2 linked regions of the Acuticoccus sediminis genome follow. The protein of the gene in region 1 interacts with the protein of each later gene in a pairwise test. Links are inferred from orthologs where the notes say so. Each region holds a gene or a part of one and is shown on either strand. Other genes may lie near its edges.

What was found.
Region 2: the proteins of DLJ53_RS30825 (region 1) and DLJ53_RS25985 interact in binary tests that used the Escherichia coli proteins (3 or more experiments, as listed by UniProt). The link is inferred for Acuticoccus sediminis from one-to-one orthologs.

The regions. Positions count from the first base shown.
Region 1 is NZ_QHHQ01000010.1:138,082-142,739, reverse strand. Bases 1-2,999 are described here. They hold DLJ53_RS30825 (peptidoglycan D,D-transpeptidase FtsI family protein), read left to right. Parts: upstream 1-661; coding sequence 662-2,338; downstream 2,339-2,999. Other genes in these bases: DLJ53_RS30820 (UDP-N-acetylmuramoyl-L-alanyl-D-glutamate--2,6-diaminopimelate ligase), read left to right, coding at 2,343-2,999; ftsL (cell division protein FtsL), read left to right, coding at 336-665; rsmH (16S rRNA (cytosine(1402)-N(4))-methyltransferase RsmH), read left to right, coding at 1-336. Also shown: more of DLJ53_RS30820, read left to right, coding at 3,000-3,758; DLJ53_RS30815 (UDP-N-acetylmuramoyl-tripeptide--D-alanyl-D-alanine ligase), read left to right, coding at 3,755-4,658. UniProt on the Escherichia coli protein: Essential cell division protein that catalyzes cross-linking of the peptidoglycan cell wall at the division septum. Required for localization of FtsN.
Region 2 is NZ_QHHQ01000007.1:31,548-39,280, reverse strand. Bases 1,926-4,822 are described here. They hold DLJ53_RS25985 (biosynthetic peptidoglycan transglycosylase), read left to right. Parts: upstream 1,926-2,982; coding sequence 2,983-3,663; downstream 3,664-4,822. Other genes in these bases: phaR (polyhydroxyalkanoate synthesis repressor PhaR), read right to left, coding at 4,784-4,822; DLJ53_RS25975 (hypothetical protein), read left to right, coding at 4,181-4,540; rpmF (50S ribosomal protein L32), read left to right, coding at 3,779-3,964; DLJ53_RS25990 (polyprenyl synthetase family protein), read right to left, coding at 2,015-2,887. Also shown: DLJ53_RS26000 (flavin monoamine oxidase family protein), read left to right, coding at 1-1,419; DLJ53_RS25995 (hypothetical protein), read right to left, coding at 1,472-1,849; more of phaR, read right to left, coding at 4,823-5,572; DLJ53_RS25965 (acetyl-CoA C-acetyltransferase), read left to right, coding at 5,806-6,987; DLJ53_RS25960 (alpha/beta fold hydrolase), read left to right, coding at 7,023-7,733. UniProt on the Escherichia coli protein: Peptidoglycan polymerase that catalyzes glycan chain elongation from lipid-linked precursors. May play a role in peptidoglycan assembly during cell division in collaboration with other cell division proteins.

The sequences.
Region 1 (4,658 bases):
CTCGCGCGCGGTCTCGCCGCGGCCGAGCAGATCCTGCGCGCCGGCGGCCGGCTCGTCGTCGTCGCCTTCCATTCGCTGGAGGACCGCATCGTGAAGCGCTTCCTCGCCGAGCGCTCGGGCGCGGCGGGCGGCTCGCGCCACATGCCGGTCGTCTCCGCCCCGCCCGCGACCTTCATCGCCTCCGCCAAGCGCGCGCTCGCCGCGAGCGAGGAGGAGGCGGCAGCGAACCCGCGCGCCCGCTCGGCGAAGCTGAGGGCCGCTACGCGCACCGACGCGCCGGCCCAGCCGCTCGACCTCGCCGCCCTTGTCCCCCACGTCCGGCTGAAAGGGATCTGATGATCAAGCGTCCCATCCGCTTCGCCGCACTGGTCCTCGCGATCTCCACTGCGACCGTCAGCGCCACCGCCGTCTTCGTCATGAAAAAGGAGGCTGAGCGCGACGCATTCGCAATCCGTGAACTCAATCGAAAGATTGCCGCGGAGCGTCAAAGAATCAGCGAACTTAGAGCCGAGTGGGGCGCACTCGACAATCCGCAGCGGTTGCAGGCCCTCGTCGATCGGCACGCCGCGGTCCTGCGTCTCCAGCCGATCGACGGACACCAGATCGCAACGGTCCGCGACGTCGCCGCGGCCATTCGGCAACATCGGAAGGAGGGCGAGAAATGAGGCGCAAATCGGTTCGCAACGACGGAAGCCGCGGCCGCATCGCGCTGCTGCTCGCCGGCTGCGTCGCGATCTTCGGCGTCATCAGCGCCCGCCTCGTCGCGCTTGCCAACGCGCCGACGGTCGCCGCCTCGATCTACGCCACCTCGCCGCAGGATGACGTCCAGGCCGCGCGCCCGGACATCGTCGACCGCAACGGCGAGGTTCTGGCGACCGACCTCGCCACGGCCTCGCTCTACGCCGAGCCGCGCAACATCACCGACGTCGACGAGGCGGTGTATCTCCTCACCCAGGAGCTGCCCGAGCTCGACCCGGAGAAGCTGCGCAAGGACCTCTCGACCGAGCGCGGCTTCGTCTGGCTGAAGCGCGAGGTGTCCGGCCGCAAGCGCGAGGCGGTGCACAACCTCGGCATCCCCGGCATCGGCTTCCTGACGGAGACCACCCGCTTCTATCCGGGCGGCTCGACGGTGGGTCATATCGTCGGCCACACCAACATCGACAACGCCGGCATCGCGGGCCTCGAGAAGACCATCGACTCCGGCGGCCTCTCGGCGCTCCAGTCGGTGGGCCTCGCCCGCAAGGGGCGCGACCTCGCGCCGGTGCGCCTGTCGGTCGACCTTCGCGTGCAGCACGCCGTGCGCGACGAGCTCTCGCGTGCCATCGAGCGCTACCAGGCGGTCGCCGCGGTCGGCATCATCCTCAACGCGAAGACCATGGAAGTCGTCTCCATGGTGTCGCTGCCGGACTACGACCCGAACCAGCCCGAGCAGGCGCTCGAGCAGGTGCGCATGAACCGCGCCATGGCGGGCGTCTACGAGATGGGCTCGGTCTTCAAGACCTTCACCCTCGCCATGGGCCTCGACTCCGGCACGATCACGCCGAACTCCCTGCTCGACGCCCGCGGCAAGCTGCAGATCGGCAAGTACGCGATCGGCGACTTCCACGGCGAGAACCGCGTGCTGACGGCCTCCGAGGTCTTCAAGTACTCCTCCAACATCGGTTCGTCGCGCATCGCGCTGGCGCTCGGCGCCGAGCGCCAGAAGGAGTACCTGAAGTCCTTCGGCTTCTTCGACCGGATCGACACCGAACTCCCGGAGGCGGCGCAGCCGCTGGTGCCGTCGAGCTGGCCCAGGATCACCCAGGCGACCGTCTCCTTCGGCCACGGCATCTCGGTGACGCCGATGCACACCGCCGTCGCCGGCGCCGCGATGATCAACGGCGGCATCTACGCGCCGCCGACCTTCTTCCCCCGCTCCGAGGCGGAGATGATGAAGATCGGCCGCCGGGTGATCTCGCCGCAGGCCTCCAAGCAGATGCGCGACCTCTTCCTCCTCAACGGCGTCGAAGGGTCCGGCAAGAACGCGCGCGTTCCGGGGTATAATGTCGGCGGCAAGACCGGTACGGCCGAGAAGGCGGTGAAGGGCGGCTACGCGAAGAACAAGCGCCTCAACTCCTTCCTCGCCGCGTTCCCGATCGACGACCCGCAGTATGTGGTCCTCGTGACGATCGACGAGCCGAAGCCGGAGCCGGGCAAGCACTATGCGACCGCCGGCTGGAACGCCGCGCCGACGGTGGCCAACGTCATCTCCCGTGTCGGCCCGATGCTGCACGTCGCGCCGCGCTTCCCGGGTGACGATGCCATCGAGCGGGCGATCACGGTCGCGTACCAGGAGTAGGATGATGCGCCTCGGCGACATCGCGCCGGATCTCAGGGGGGCCGACCCGTCGCTCGACATCGTCGGCGTGACGGCGGACTCGCGCCAGGTGGCGCCGGGGATGCTGTTCGCCGCGCTGAAGGGCGCGAAGTTCGACGGCACGCGCTTTGCCGCCGACGCGGTCGCCGCCGGAGCCGTCGCGATCCTCGCCGCCGAGGATGCCGGGATCGACGTCGCTGTCCCGGTGCTGCGCGACCCCGACCCGCGCCGCCGCCTGGCGCTGATGGCCGCCGCCCTCGCCGGGTCGCAGCCGGAGGTGATCGTCGCGGTGACGGGGACGGCCGGCAAGACGTCGGTCGCCGAGTTCACGCGCCAGATCTTCGCCGCGGCGGGACACACGGCGGTGTCGATCGGCACCATCGGGATCCGCGGCGCGGTCGACGTTCCGGGCGGCCTCACGACGCCGGACCCGGTCGCGCTCGCGAAGGAGCTCGCCGACCTCGCCGGGGCGGGCGTGACGCACGTCGCGCTCGAGGCGTCGAGCCACGGGATCGACCAGCGCCGCCTCGACGGCGTGCGCCTGACGGCCGCCGCATTCACCAACATCGGCCGCGACCACCTCGACTATCACGCGACGCCCGAGGCCTACCTGAAGGCCAAGCTGCGCCTCTTCGAGACTCTGCAGCCCGACGCGGCCCGGACGGTCGTGAACCCGGACGCCCCGGGCGCCGGGGCCGTCCTCGCGGCGGCGCCCGGTGCATTCACGGTGGGCCGGCATGGGACGGGGCTGACGCTCGTCTCAACGGAGCGGCACCCGGGCGGGGCGCGTCTCGTGCTCGAGGGCGAGGGACGCCACGAGGTGGACCTGCCGCTGATCGGCGACTTCCAGATCGACAACGCACTGGTGGCGGCGGGTCTCGCCATCGTCTCCGGCGTTCCGGCGGCCGAGGCTGTCGCGGCGCTTGCGTCGCTGAAGGGCGCGCCGGGGCGGCTCGAGCTCGTCGGCCGCGCGCACGGGGCGCCGGTCTTCGTCGACTACGCACACAAGCCTGACGCCATCTCCGCGGCGCTGGCTGCGCTAAGATCTGACGTACCGGGACGGCTTGTCATTGTCGTCGGGGCGGGCGGGGACCGTGACCCCGGGAAGCGACCCCTGATGGGCGCTGCGGCGGCGGCGATTGCCGACGTCGTGATCGTGACCGACGACAATCCCCGGACGGAGGACCCCGCGCGGATCCGCGCGGCGGTCCTCGCCGGGGCGCCGGATGCCACCGAGATCGCCGACCGCGGCGAGGCGATCGCCACCGCCGTCGCGATGCTGCGCGAGGGCGATGCGCTGGTCGTCGCGGGCAAGGGGCACGAAGAGGGCCAGTACGTCGGTGACCGGGTCATCCCGTTCAGCGACCATTCAGCCGTCAAGGCGGCGATCGCAGCCCTATGACCGCGATCTGGACCCTCGGTGAACTCGCCGACGCCGCGCAGGGCCGCCTCCTCGGCGTCCCGCGCGACACCCCCGTTTCGGGCATCTCCATCGACACCCGCACGCTGCAGCCGGGCGACGCGTTCTTCGCGATCGTCGGCGTGTCGATGGACGCCCACAGGTTCGTCCCCGCAGCGCTGGAGGCAGGTGCCTGCGCCGCCGTCGTCTCCCACGGCGAGGCGGAGCGGGCGGTCGTCGTCGACGACGTGCTGGCGGCGCTCGGTCGCGTCGGCGTCGCGGCACGCGCCCGGCTCGCTGGCGGGACGCCCGTCGTCGCCGTCACCGGCTCGGTCGGCAAGACCGGCACCAAGGAGATGCTGCGCCTCGCCTTCGAGAGCGGCGGCCCGGTGCACGCCTCGGCCGCGTCCTACAACAATCACTGGGGTGTGCCGCTGTCCCTTGCGCGGATGCCGGCGGACGTCGACGCGGCGATCTTCGAGATCGGCATGAACCACGCCGGCGAGATCACGCCGCTGACCCGGATGGTGCGGCCGACGATCGCCATCATCACCCAGGTCGCCGCCGTCCACCTCGAGTTCTTCGACAGCGTCGCGGCGATCGCCGACGCCAAGGCCGAGATCTTCGCCGGCCTCGAGGACGGCGGGGTCGCGATCATCCCGGCCGACAACGACCACACCGAGCGCATGGCGGCCGCCGCGCGCGCCGCCGGCGCCGAGGTGGTCCTCTTCGGCAAGGGCGGCGACGTCTCGCTGGTCTCGCTGGACGCGGGCGGCGACGCCGTCGCGGACGTCTTCGGCGAGACCGTCTACTTCGAACTGTCGGACCCCGCGCCGCACGTCGCCAACAACGCACTCGCGGTCCTCGCGGCGCTGTCGGTCGCTGGCTGGGACATCGAGGCCG
Region 2 (7,733 bases), on another replicon or contig:
GCCGGCAACGCGCCGGTGGCCCTCGCCGGTGCCGGAGGGGCGACGGTCGCCATCATCGGCGGCGGACTCGCCGGGCTCAGCGCCGCGTGGCACCTCCTCAACGCGGGCCACGAGCCGGTCGTCTACGAGGCGTCCGGCCGGGTCGGCGGGCGCGTCCGCTCCATGGTCGGCCTCGTCGCCGACGGGATCATCACCGAGTTCGGCGGCCAGTACATCAGCTCCGACCATGCCGACATGATCGCCCTCGCGCGCGCGCTCGGTATCGGCCTCGTCAACGTGGACGCGAACGCGGCCGCCGTCGCCGCGCCGAAGACCGCGTACCACGTCGCAGGCGGGCGGATCGACGAAGCCGACCTCGCCCACGCCCTCACCCCACTCGCCCGGCAATTCGCCGAGGACGCGGCCCGGCTCGACGCCGACTGGGCCACCGTCGCGCCCGAGCTCGATGCGATGTCGGTCGCCGAGTATTTCTTCTGGAACAAGGACAAGCTGACGCGCGAGTCGCTCGGCCTGATGGCCGCGCTGGTCCGTGCGGAGTACGGCGTCGAGACCGGAGAGGCGTCGGTGTTGGGGCTGATCTCTGCGCTCCCGTCCGTCGCCGGCGACAGCGTCGACCTGACGTCCGGCCGCGACGGGATGTTCATGGTGGAGGGCGGTAGCGAGAGGATCGTGACCGCCCTCGCCGGGCGGCTCGACGGTCGGATCGAGCGCGGCAAGCGCGCCTCGCTGATCGAGCCGGACGGCAAGGGCCATCGCATCACCTTCACCGACGGCAGCAGCGTCGGCGCCGACGCCACGGTGCTCGCGGTCCCGTTCCCGGCGATCGGCGGCATGCGCGTCCGCGTCCCCGTCCCGCCGCTGATGCCGAACTTCGCCGCCGAGGTCCGCCTCGGCCGCAACGAGAAGGTCTTCGCCGGGTTCGACAGCCGCCCCTGGCAGCGCGAGGACGGCTTCGCCCTCGACCTGTGGAGCGACATCGCCGCCTCGGTCATCTGGGACGACGGCGTGCGCCAGCCGGAGAAGACCAACAGCGGCGTCACCTTCCTCGTCGGTGGCGCGCAGACCGAGGACATCCACCGCTACGGCCCCGAGGCCTTCGTGGCGGACGCCCTCACCGCTCTCGGCCGTGACTTTCCCGGCCTGCCGGAGGCCTACACAGGCCTCGCCGGCAACACCGGGTGGGTGCGCACCCCCTGGCTCGGCGGGAGCTACACCAATCTCGGCCCAGGGCAGAAGACACGTTTTGCGTCCTGCTTCTGGACCGAGACCGCGGACGCGGCCGTCGCGAACCCCGTAGCGCGGGACCGCCTGGCCTTCGCCGGCGAGCAGTATTCCGCAGCCTACTACGGCTACATGAACGGCGGCGCCCAGACCGGGCGCCTCGCCGCGCAGGCCCTCGTCGCGGCCCTCGCGGCGTAGCGCCAGGCCGGCCCTTTCGAGCCTCGCCCCGCGGCTAGGCTCCGGCGGCGGCTTACCAGTAGGGGTAGCCGCAGCGATTGACGACGCGAACGCGCTTGCCGTAGCGCGTCCGCTCGACGACGCGGACCCGGCAGCCGTTGCGGCTCACGTAGCGTGTCGTGCTGCCGTAGGCGCGGTGCCGCGGGTAGTAGGCCGGCGCGTAGCGGTGCGGCGGGCGCTTGTAGTAGCCGTGGTGGCCACCCTTGCCGCGATGGTGGCTCTTGCCGTGATGGCCGCCGTGCTTGTTGCCGTGCTTGTTGTAGTGCACGGCCGTCACGCCGCCCTCGATGGTCGCTGTGCGGGCCTGGGAGGGGCCGGGCGCGGCCGACGCGGCGGCGATCGGCAGGACGGCCAGCACGGCGGCGGTCAATGCGGTTCGAATGATCGTCATGGTCAGGTCCTCCATTGCTGATGGGAGGACATTCGCAGGCGGCGGCTGAAGCGGTGCTGAGCCGGCCGTTCACCTCCACGTCAGGTTGGCGGCCGCCCCGACCGGCGCCGGCCCCACCCCCGGAAACCCTCGGAAATGCCTGCGGGCCGCCCGCGACGCGCCGCGCTAGGAGCGGCGGTCGGCGACGAAGCGGCTCGCCTCCCTCAGGACCGACGCGCGGTCGCCGAAGGGAGCCAGCGTGTCGGCCGCGGCGGCGACGATCTCGGCGAGGCGGGCGCGCGCCGCGGCCGGACCGATGAGGCCGACGAGCGTCGCCTTGTCCGCCCCGGCGTCCTTGCCGACGCGCTTGCCGGTCTCCTCGGCGGTGCCCTCGACGTCGAGGAGGTCGTCGGCGAGCTGGAAAGCCTCGCCCAGCAGATCACCGTACCGCACCAGGGCGGCGCGCGCCCCGGCGTCGGCCCGGCCCAGCACCGCGCCCGCCTCGCACGCACCGGCGATCAGCCTGCCCGTCTTCATCGCCTGCATCAGCCGGATCCCCTCCGCGTCGAGGCCGATGGCGTTGAGGTCGCGGTACTGCCCGCCGACCATCCCCGCGTTGCCGGACGCGCGCGCCAGGAGGTGGGCGAGCGGGCCCGCGACGTCGGACGGGACCGGGTCGCCGGTGATCAGCTCGAACGCCAGCGCCTGGAGGCCGTCGCCGACCAGGATCGCCGTCGCCTCGTCGTACGCCTTGTGGACGGTCGGCTGACCGCGCCTTAGGTCATCGTCGTCCATGGCCGGCAGGTCGTCATGGACGAGGCTGTAGGAATGGAGGCACTCGAAGGCGGCGGCAACGGCGGCGGCAGCATCGGCCGGGGCGTCGAACAGCGCGGCGGATTCGATCACGAGGAAGGGTCGGAAGCGCTTGCCACCGGCGAGGGTCGCATAGCGGGTCGCATTCAGAAGACGGTCCGGGACGGCGGGGGATGGCTGCAAGGCCTGATCCATGACCCGGTTCGTCGCCTCGGCAGCCGCGGCCAGCCGTGCGGCGAAATCCATTCGTTCCTCCCTCATCGTCGGACTTGCATGATAGGGAACTGCCGAGGCGCTCGCCAGTTCGTGACGCTGGATATGGACCGACGAGAGGAGACCGCATGGGAGCCATTCTGAAGGCGCTCGGCGCCGCGGTGGCGACCGTGGTGATGATCCCGTTGGTCCTGACGGTGGTCTACGCCTACATGGACCCGCCCTCCCTCGCGATCATGCGTCGTCAGGACGCGGGAGACACCGTCCACCAGGAGTGGATCCCGCTCGACGAGATGTCGCCGGACCTCGTGCGCGGCGTGATCATGGCGGAGGACGCGCGCTTCTGCCTGCACTGGGGGCTCGACCTCCGGCAGATGCGCCTCGTCGTCGAGGAGGCGATGTCCGGCGAGGCGCCGCGCGGGGCGAGCACGATCACCATGCAGGTGGTCAAGAACCTCTTCCTGTGGCCGGAGCGGAGCTATCTGCGCAAGGCGGTCGAGGTGCCGCTGGCGCTCTGGATGGACCTCGTCCTGTCGAAGAAGCGGATCCTCGAGATCTACCTCAACACGGCGCAGTTCAGCGGTTCGGCCTACGGGGTGGAGGCGGCGGCGCAGCAGGCGTTCGACAGGAGCGCCGGCGACCTCACGCGCGAGCAGGCGCTGGCGCTGGCGACCGTCCTGCCCGCTCCGTCAGCCCGGAAGGCCGCGCGTCCGTCGAGAAGACAGCGCGCGGTGATCGCTCATGTCGAAAGAGAGCTTGACCGCGCGCCGTGGGTCTTTACATGTCTCTCCGCGCCCTTTCGCTCGTGAGCGGTTGCGTCCGCGCGCGCGAGCCTGTATTGGCTCCGCTTCCGGCGGTTTACCCGCCTCCCGACATTCTTGAGACGTTCCGCGCGGCGAAGGCGCGGTTTATGGAGTTTCGACCATGGCTGTGCCGAAGCGCAAGACCACCCGCATGAAGCGTGGCTTCCGCCGCTCTGCCGACGCCCTGAAGGCGCCGTCCTATATCGAGGACAAGGACTCGGGCGAGCTGCGTCGGCCGCACCACATCGATCTGAAGACCGGCCGCTACCGGGGCCGCCAGATCCTGGTGCAGAAGAGCGACGACTAAGCGGCCCTCGATCGGGGGAGGACGCCGGCCGGCGTGATCACATCGGCCGGTTCATGGAACCGATCGCGCCTTGCAAGGCTTGATCATTCGGTAACGCTCGACCAAACGAGCGTATGAAATGATCGCAAGGCAGTTCCAATGGGCCTCTTCCCGTTCACTCTCATTCCGCTACTGCTCTACGTTTTTGCGGGATTGTTCCTGTATCAGGAGCCGCTTGTGGCGCCGAACGCAGGGGATCCGAACGTCATCCCGTTCTGGAGCAACACCGTCGTCGACGTTACGCTGGTCTCAGGCCAGGAGTGGACGCTGAGCTACAGCGACCTCCTGGTGGCGTTCGCCATCGTGCTGCTGCTGTTCAGCATCCTGCGCACGGCGAGCAAGAGCCGCATGACCGTGCTCGGCAACATGGTGATGGTGCTCGTCCTTTGCGTGTACATCATCATGTTCCTGTCGGTGGAATTTGCCGGAACGTCGACCTTCTTCCTGCTGACGATGGTCGCGCTCGTCGACACGCTGTCGACCGTGTCCGTCTCGCTGGTCGCCTCGCACAGCAAGGTCGAGGCCGTCCCGGACTGACGACCCACCCGCCCGATCGAACGGCCCCTCTCGGGGCCGAACGGCGCCGCATGGCCGGAGAGCACCCCGGCCGGCGGCGCTTTTCGTATGTGCCGACAGGCAGCGGCCCGCTACGTGGACCCGGCGGAACCCTCCCCGATCGGACTCCCCCCGAGTCGGCCCATCAAGGGGCGGGCGAAGGCGGTCCGGGGGGTAGGAACGGACACGCAGGAGCGGAGGGCGGGCCCCCTCCTTCACGACGGCTCAGTCGGTGGACTTGGCTTCCGCCGGCTTCGGATCGGCCGTCTCCAGCTCCTCCTCGGCGTCCATCTGCTCGGTGTAGGCGTGCTCGGAATAGGCCTGGACGGGATCGGCCTTCCGGGCCGGCTCGGCACCGTCCCCGTCGGCCGGCTTGGCGGCGGCAGGCTTCGTGGCGGTAGGCTTGGGCTCGGCCGAGGTGAGCGCCTCCATCCGCGCCTGGAGCGTGGCGAGCTCGGACCGGAGGGCGGCGACGCTCTCGGCCAGGTTCTCGGCCGGCGGCTGAGGCTGAGTCGGCGGCGCGGCCTGCGGTGCCTCGGTCGCGAAGGGCATGAACATGCGCATCGAGCGCTGGAACATGTCCATGTTGCGCCGCACCTGATCCTCGACGACGGAGAAGGCCTTTTCGCCCACCGCGTCGCTCCACTGCTGCCGCAGCTTCTCCTGCTCGCGCGCGAACGACGCGAGGGAATGCTCCAGATAGGTCGGCACGATGGTCTGCATGCGACCGTCGTAGAAGGTGATCAGTTGGCGCAAAAATGCAATTGGCAGCAAACCGCCCCCCTTGCTCTCGGCGTCGAAAATGATCTGGCCCAGCACGCCCCGGGTGATGTCCTCCCCCGTCTTGGCGTCCTGTACGACGAAATCCTCGCCGGACCGCACCATGTCGGCCAGGTCGTCCAGCGTGACGTACGCGCTTGACCCGGTGTGATACAGGCGCCGGTTGGCGTACTTCTTGATGACCGTCGAAGGCTTTTCGATTGTCATCTTTACCTCGTGGAAGAAGGGGTACATGTGGCGTCAGCCGTGCCCCACGCGACTGTGGGTGGCAAACCCCCGCATATTCGTTGATCCCGAGCAACTTAAGGGTAAACGCGGCGCTGCACCAGAGGGATTGCTGCGATTGCGAACTCGCCCCAATCCGGGGCATTGGTTGACAGCATCCGAATGCGGGTTCTTGAGTTCCCGCACAATTCAATAAGAGCGGCCGCCGCGGACATCGCGCGGCCGAGGAAGAGGAGACTCACATGGCCGAAAGCGTCGTGATCGCCAGCGCAGCCCGGACACCCGTGGGCGCGTTCAACGGGTCGTTCGCCACCGTTCCTGCCGCCACGCTGGGCGCCACCGCCATCGGCGGCGCACTCGAGCGGGCCGGCGTGTCTCCGGACGAGGTGGACGAGGTGATCCTCGGTCAGGTTCTCACCGCCGGTTGTGGCATGAACCCGGCGCGGCAGGCCGCGATGGCCGCCGGCGTCCCGAAAGAGAAGACCGCGTGGCTCCTGAACCAGGTGTGCGGCTCCGGCCTGCGCTCGGTCTGCCTCGGCATGCAGCAGATCCTCACCGGCGACGCCGACATCATCGTCGCCGGCGGCCAGGAGAACATGTCTCTCTCGCCGCATGCCGCGCACCTGCGCGCCGGCCACAAGATGGGCGACGTCTCCTTCATCGACACGATGATCAAGGACGGCCTCTGGGACGTCTTCAACGGTTACCACATGGGCGGCACCGCCGAGAACGTCGCGCGCGAGTGGCAGATCACCCGTGAGCAGCAGGACGCCTTCGCCGTCGCCTCGCAGAACAAGGCCGAGGCCGCACAGAAGGCCGGCAGGTTCAAGGACGAGATCATCCCCGTCACCGTGAAGGGCCGCAAGGGCGACACCGTCGTCGACGCCGACGAGTACATCCGCCACGGCGCCACCCTCGACAGCGTCGCCAAGCTGCGCCCGGCCTTCGAGAAGGACGGCACCGTCACCGCCGGCAACGCGTCGGGCATCAACGACGGCGCCTCGGCGATGGTGCTGATGAGCGAGTCCAACGCGGCCAAGCGCGGCATCACCCCGCTGGTGCGCATCGCCTCCTGGGCGACCGCCGGCGTCGACCCGAAGGTGATGGGCAGCGGCCCGATCCCGGCGTCGAAGAAGGCGCTGGAGAAGGCCGGCTGGTCGGTCGGCGACCTCGACCTCGTGGAGGCCAACGAGGCCTTCGCCGCGCAGGCCTGCGCCGTGAACAAGGACATGGGCTGGTCGGACGAGATCGTGAACGTCAACGGCGGCGCGATCGCCATCGGCCATCCGATCGGCGCCTCGGGCAACCGTGTCCTGACCACGCTGCTGTTCGAAATGAAGCGTCGCGGCGCGTCCAAGGGTCTTGCTACGCTGTGCATCGGCGGCGGCATGGGCGTCGCCCTGTGCGTGGAGAGCCTCAACTAACGAGGGCCGCCCGGCGGCCCCATCACGGAGCCCCGATGAGCTGGACACTCGACGAAACCGTCGCGACGCGCGCAGGCGCCGTCGCGGCGGGTCACAGCGGCGACGGACCGGACCTCGTGCTCGCGCACGGCTGGCCCTGGTCGTCCTTCTCCTGGCACCGGCTGATCCCGCTGCTGGAGCCCCACTTCCGCCTTCACTACTACGACATGCCCGGCTTCGGCCGCTCCGGGATGGACGCGGAGCAGGCCACCTCGCTCGACGTCCAGGGCGAGGTCTTCGCGGACATGCTGGACCACTGGGGCCTCGACCGCCCGCTCGTCCTCGCGCACGACTTCGGCGGTGCCGCCACCCTGCGCGCCCACCTGCTGCACGGTCGCGACTACGCCGGCTACATCCTCATGAACGTCGTCGCGATGCGCCCGTGGGGCTCGGCCTTCTTCGACCATGTCGGCCGCCACGTGGAGGCCTTCACCGGCCTGCCACCGCACATCCACGAGGCGGTGGTGCGCGCCTACATCGCCGGCGCGCTGGTGAACCCGCTGCCGCAGGCCGATCTCGACGCGCTTGCCGGCCCCTGGCTCACCGAGGCGGGGCGCACGAGCTTCTACCGTCAGTTCGCCCAGGCCGACGAGCGATATACCGCAGAGGTTGAGCCGCTCTTCGGCACCATCCGCTGCCCCACGGCAATCTTCTGGGGCGTCGACGATCCGTGGATCCCGCTGGCGCGCGGCGAGGCGCTCCATGAT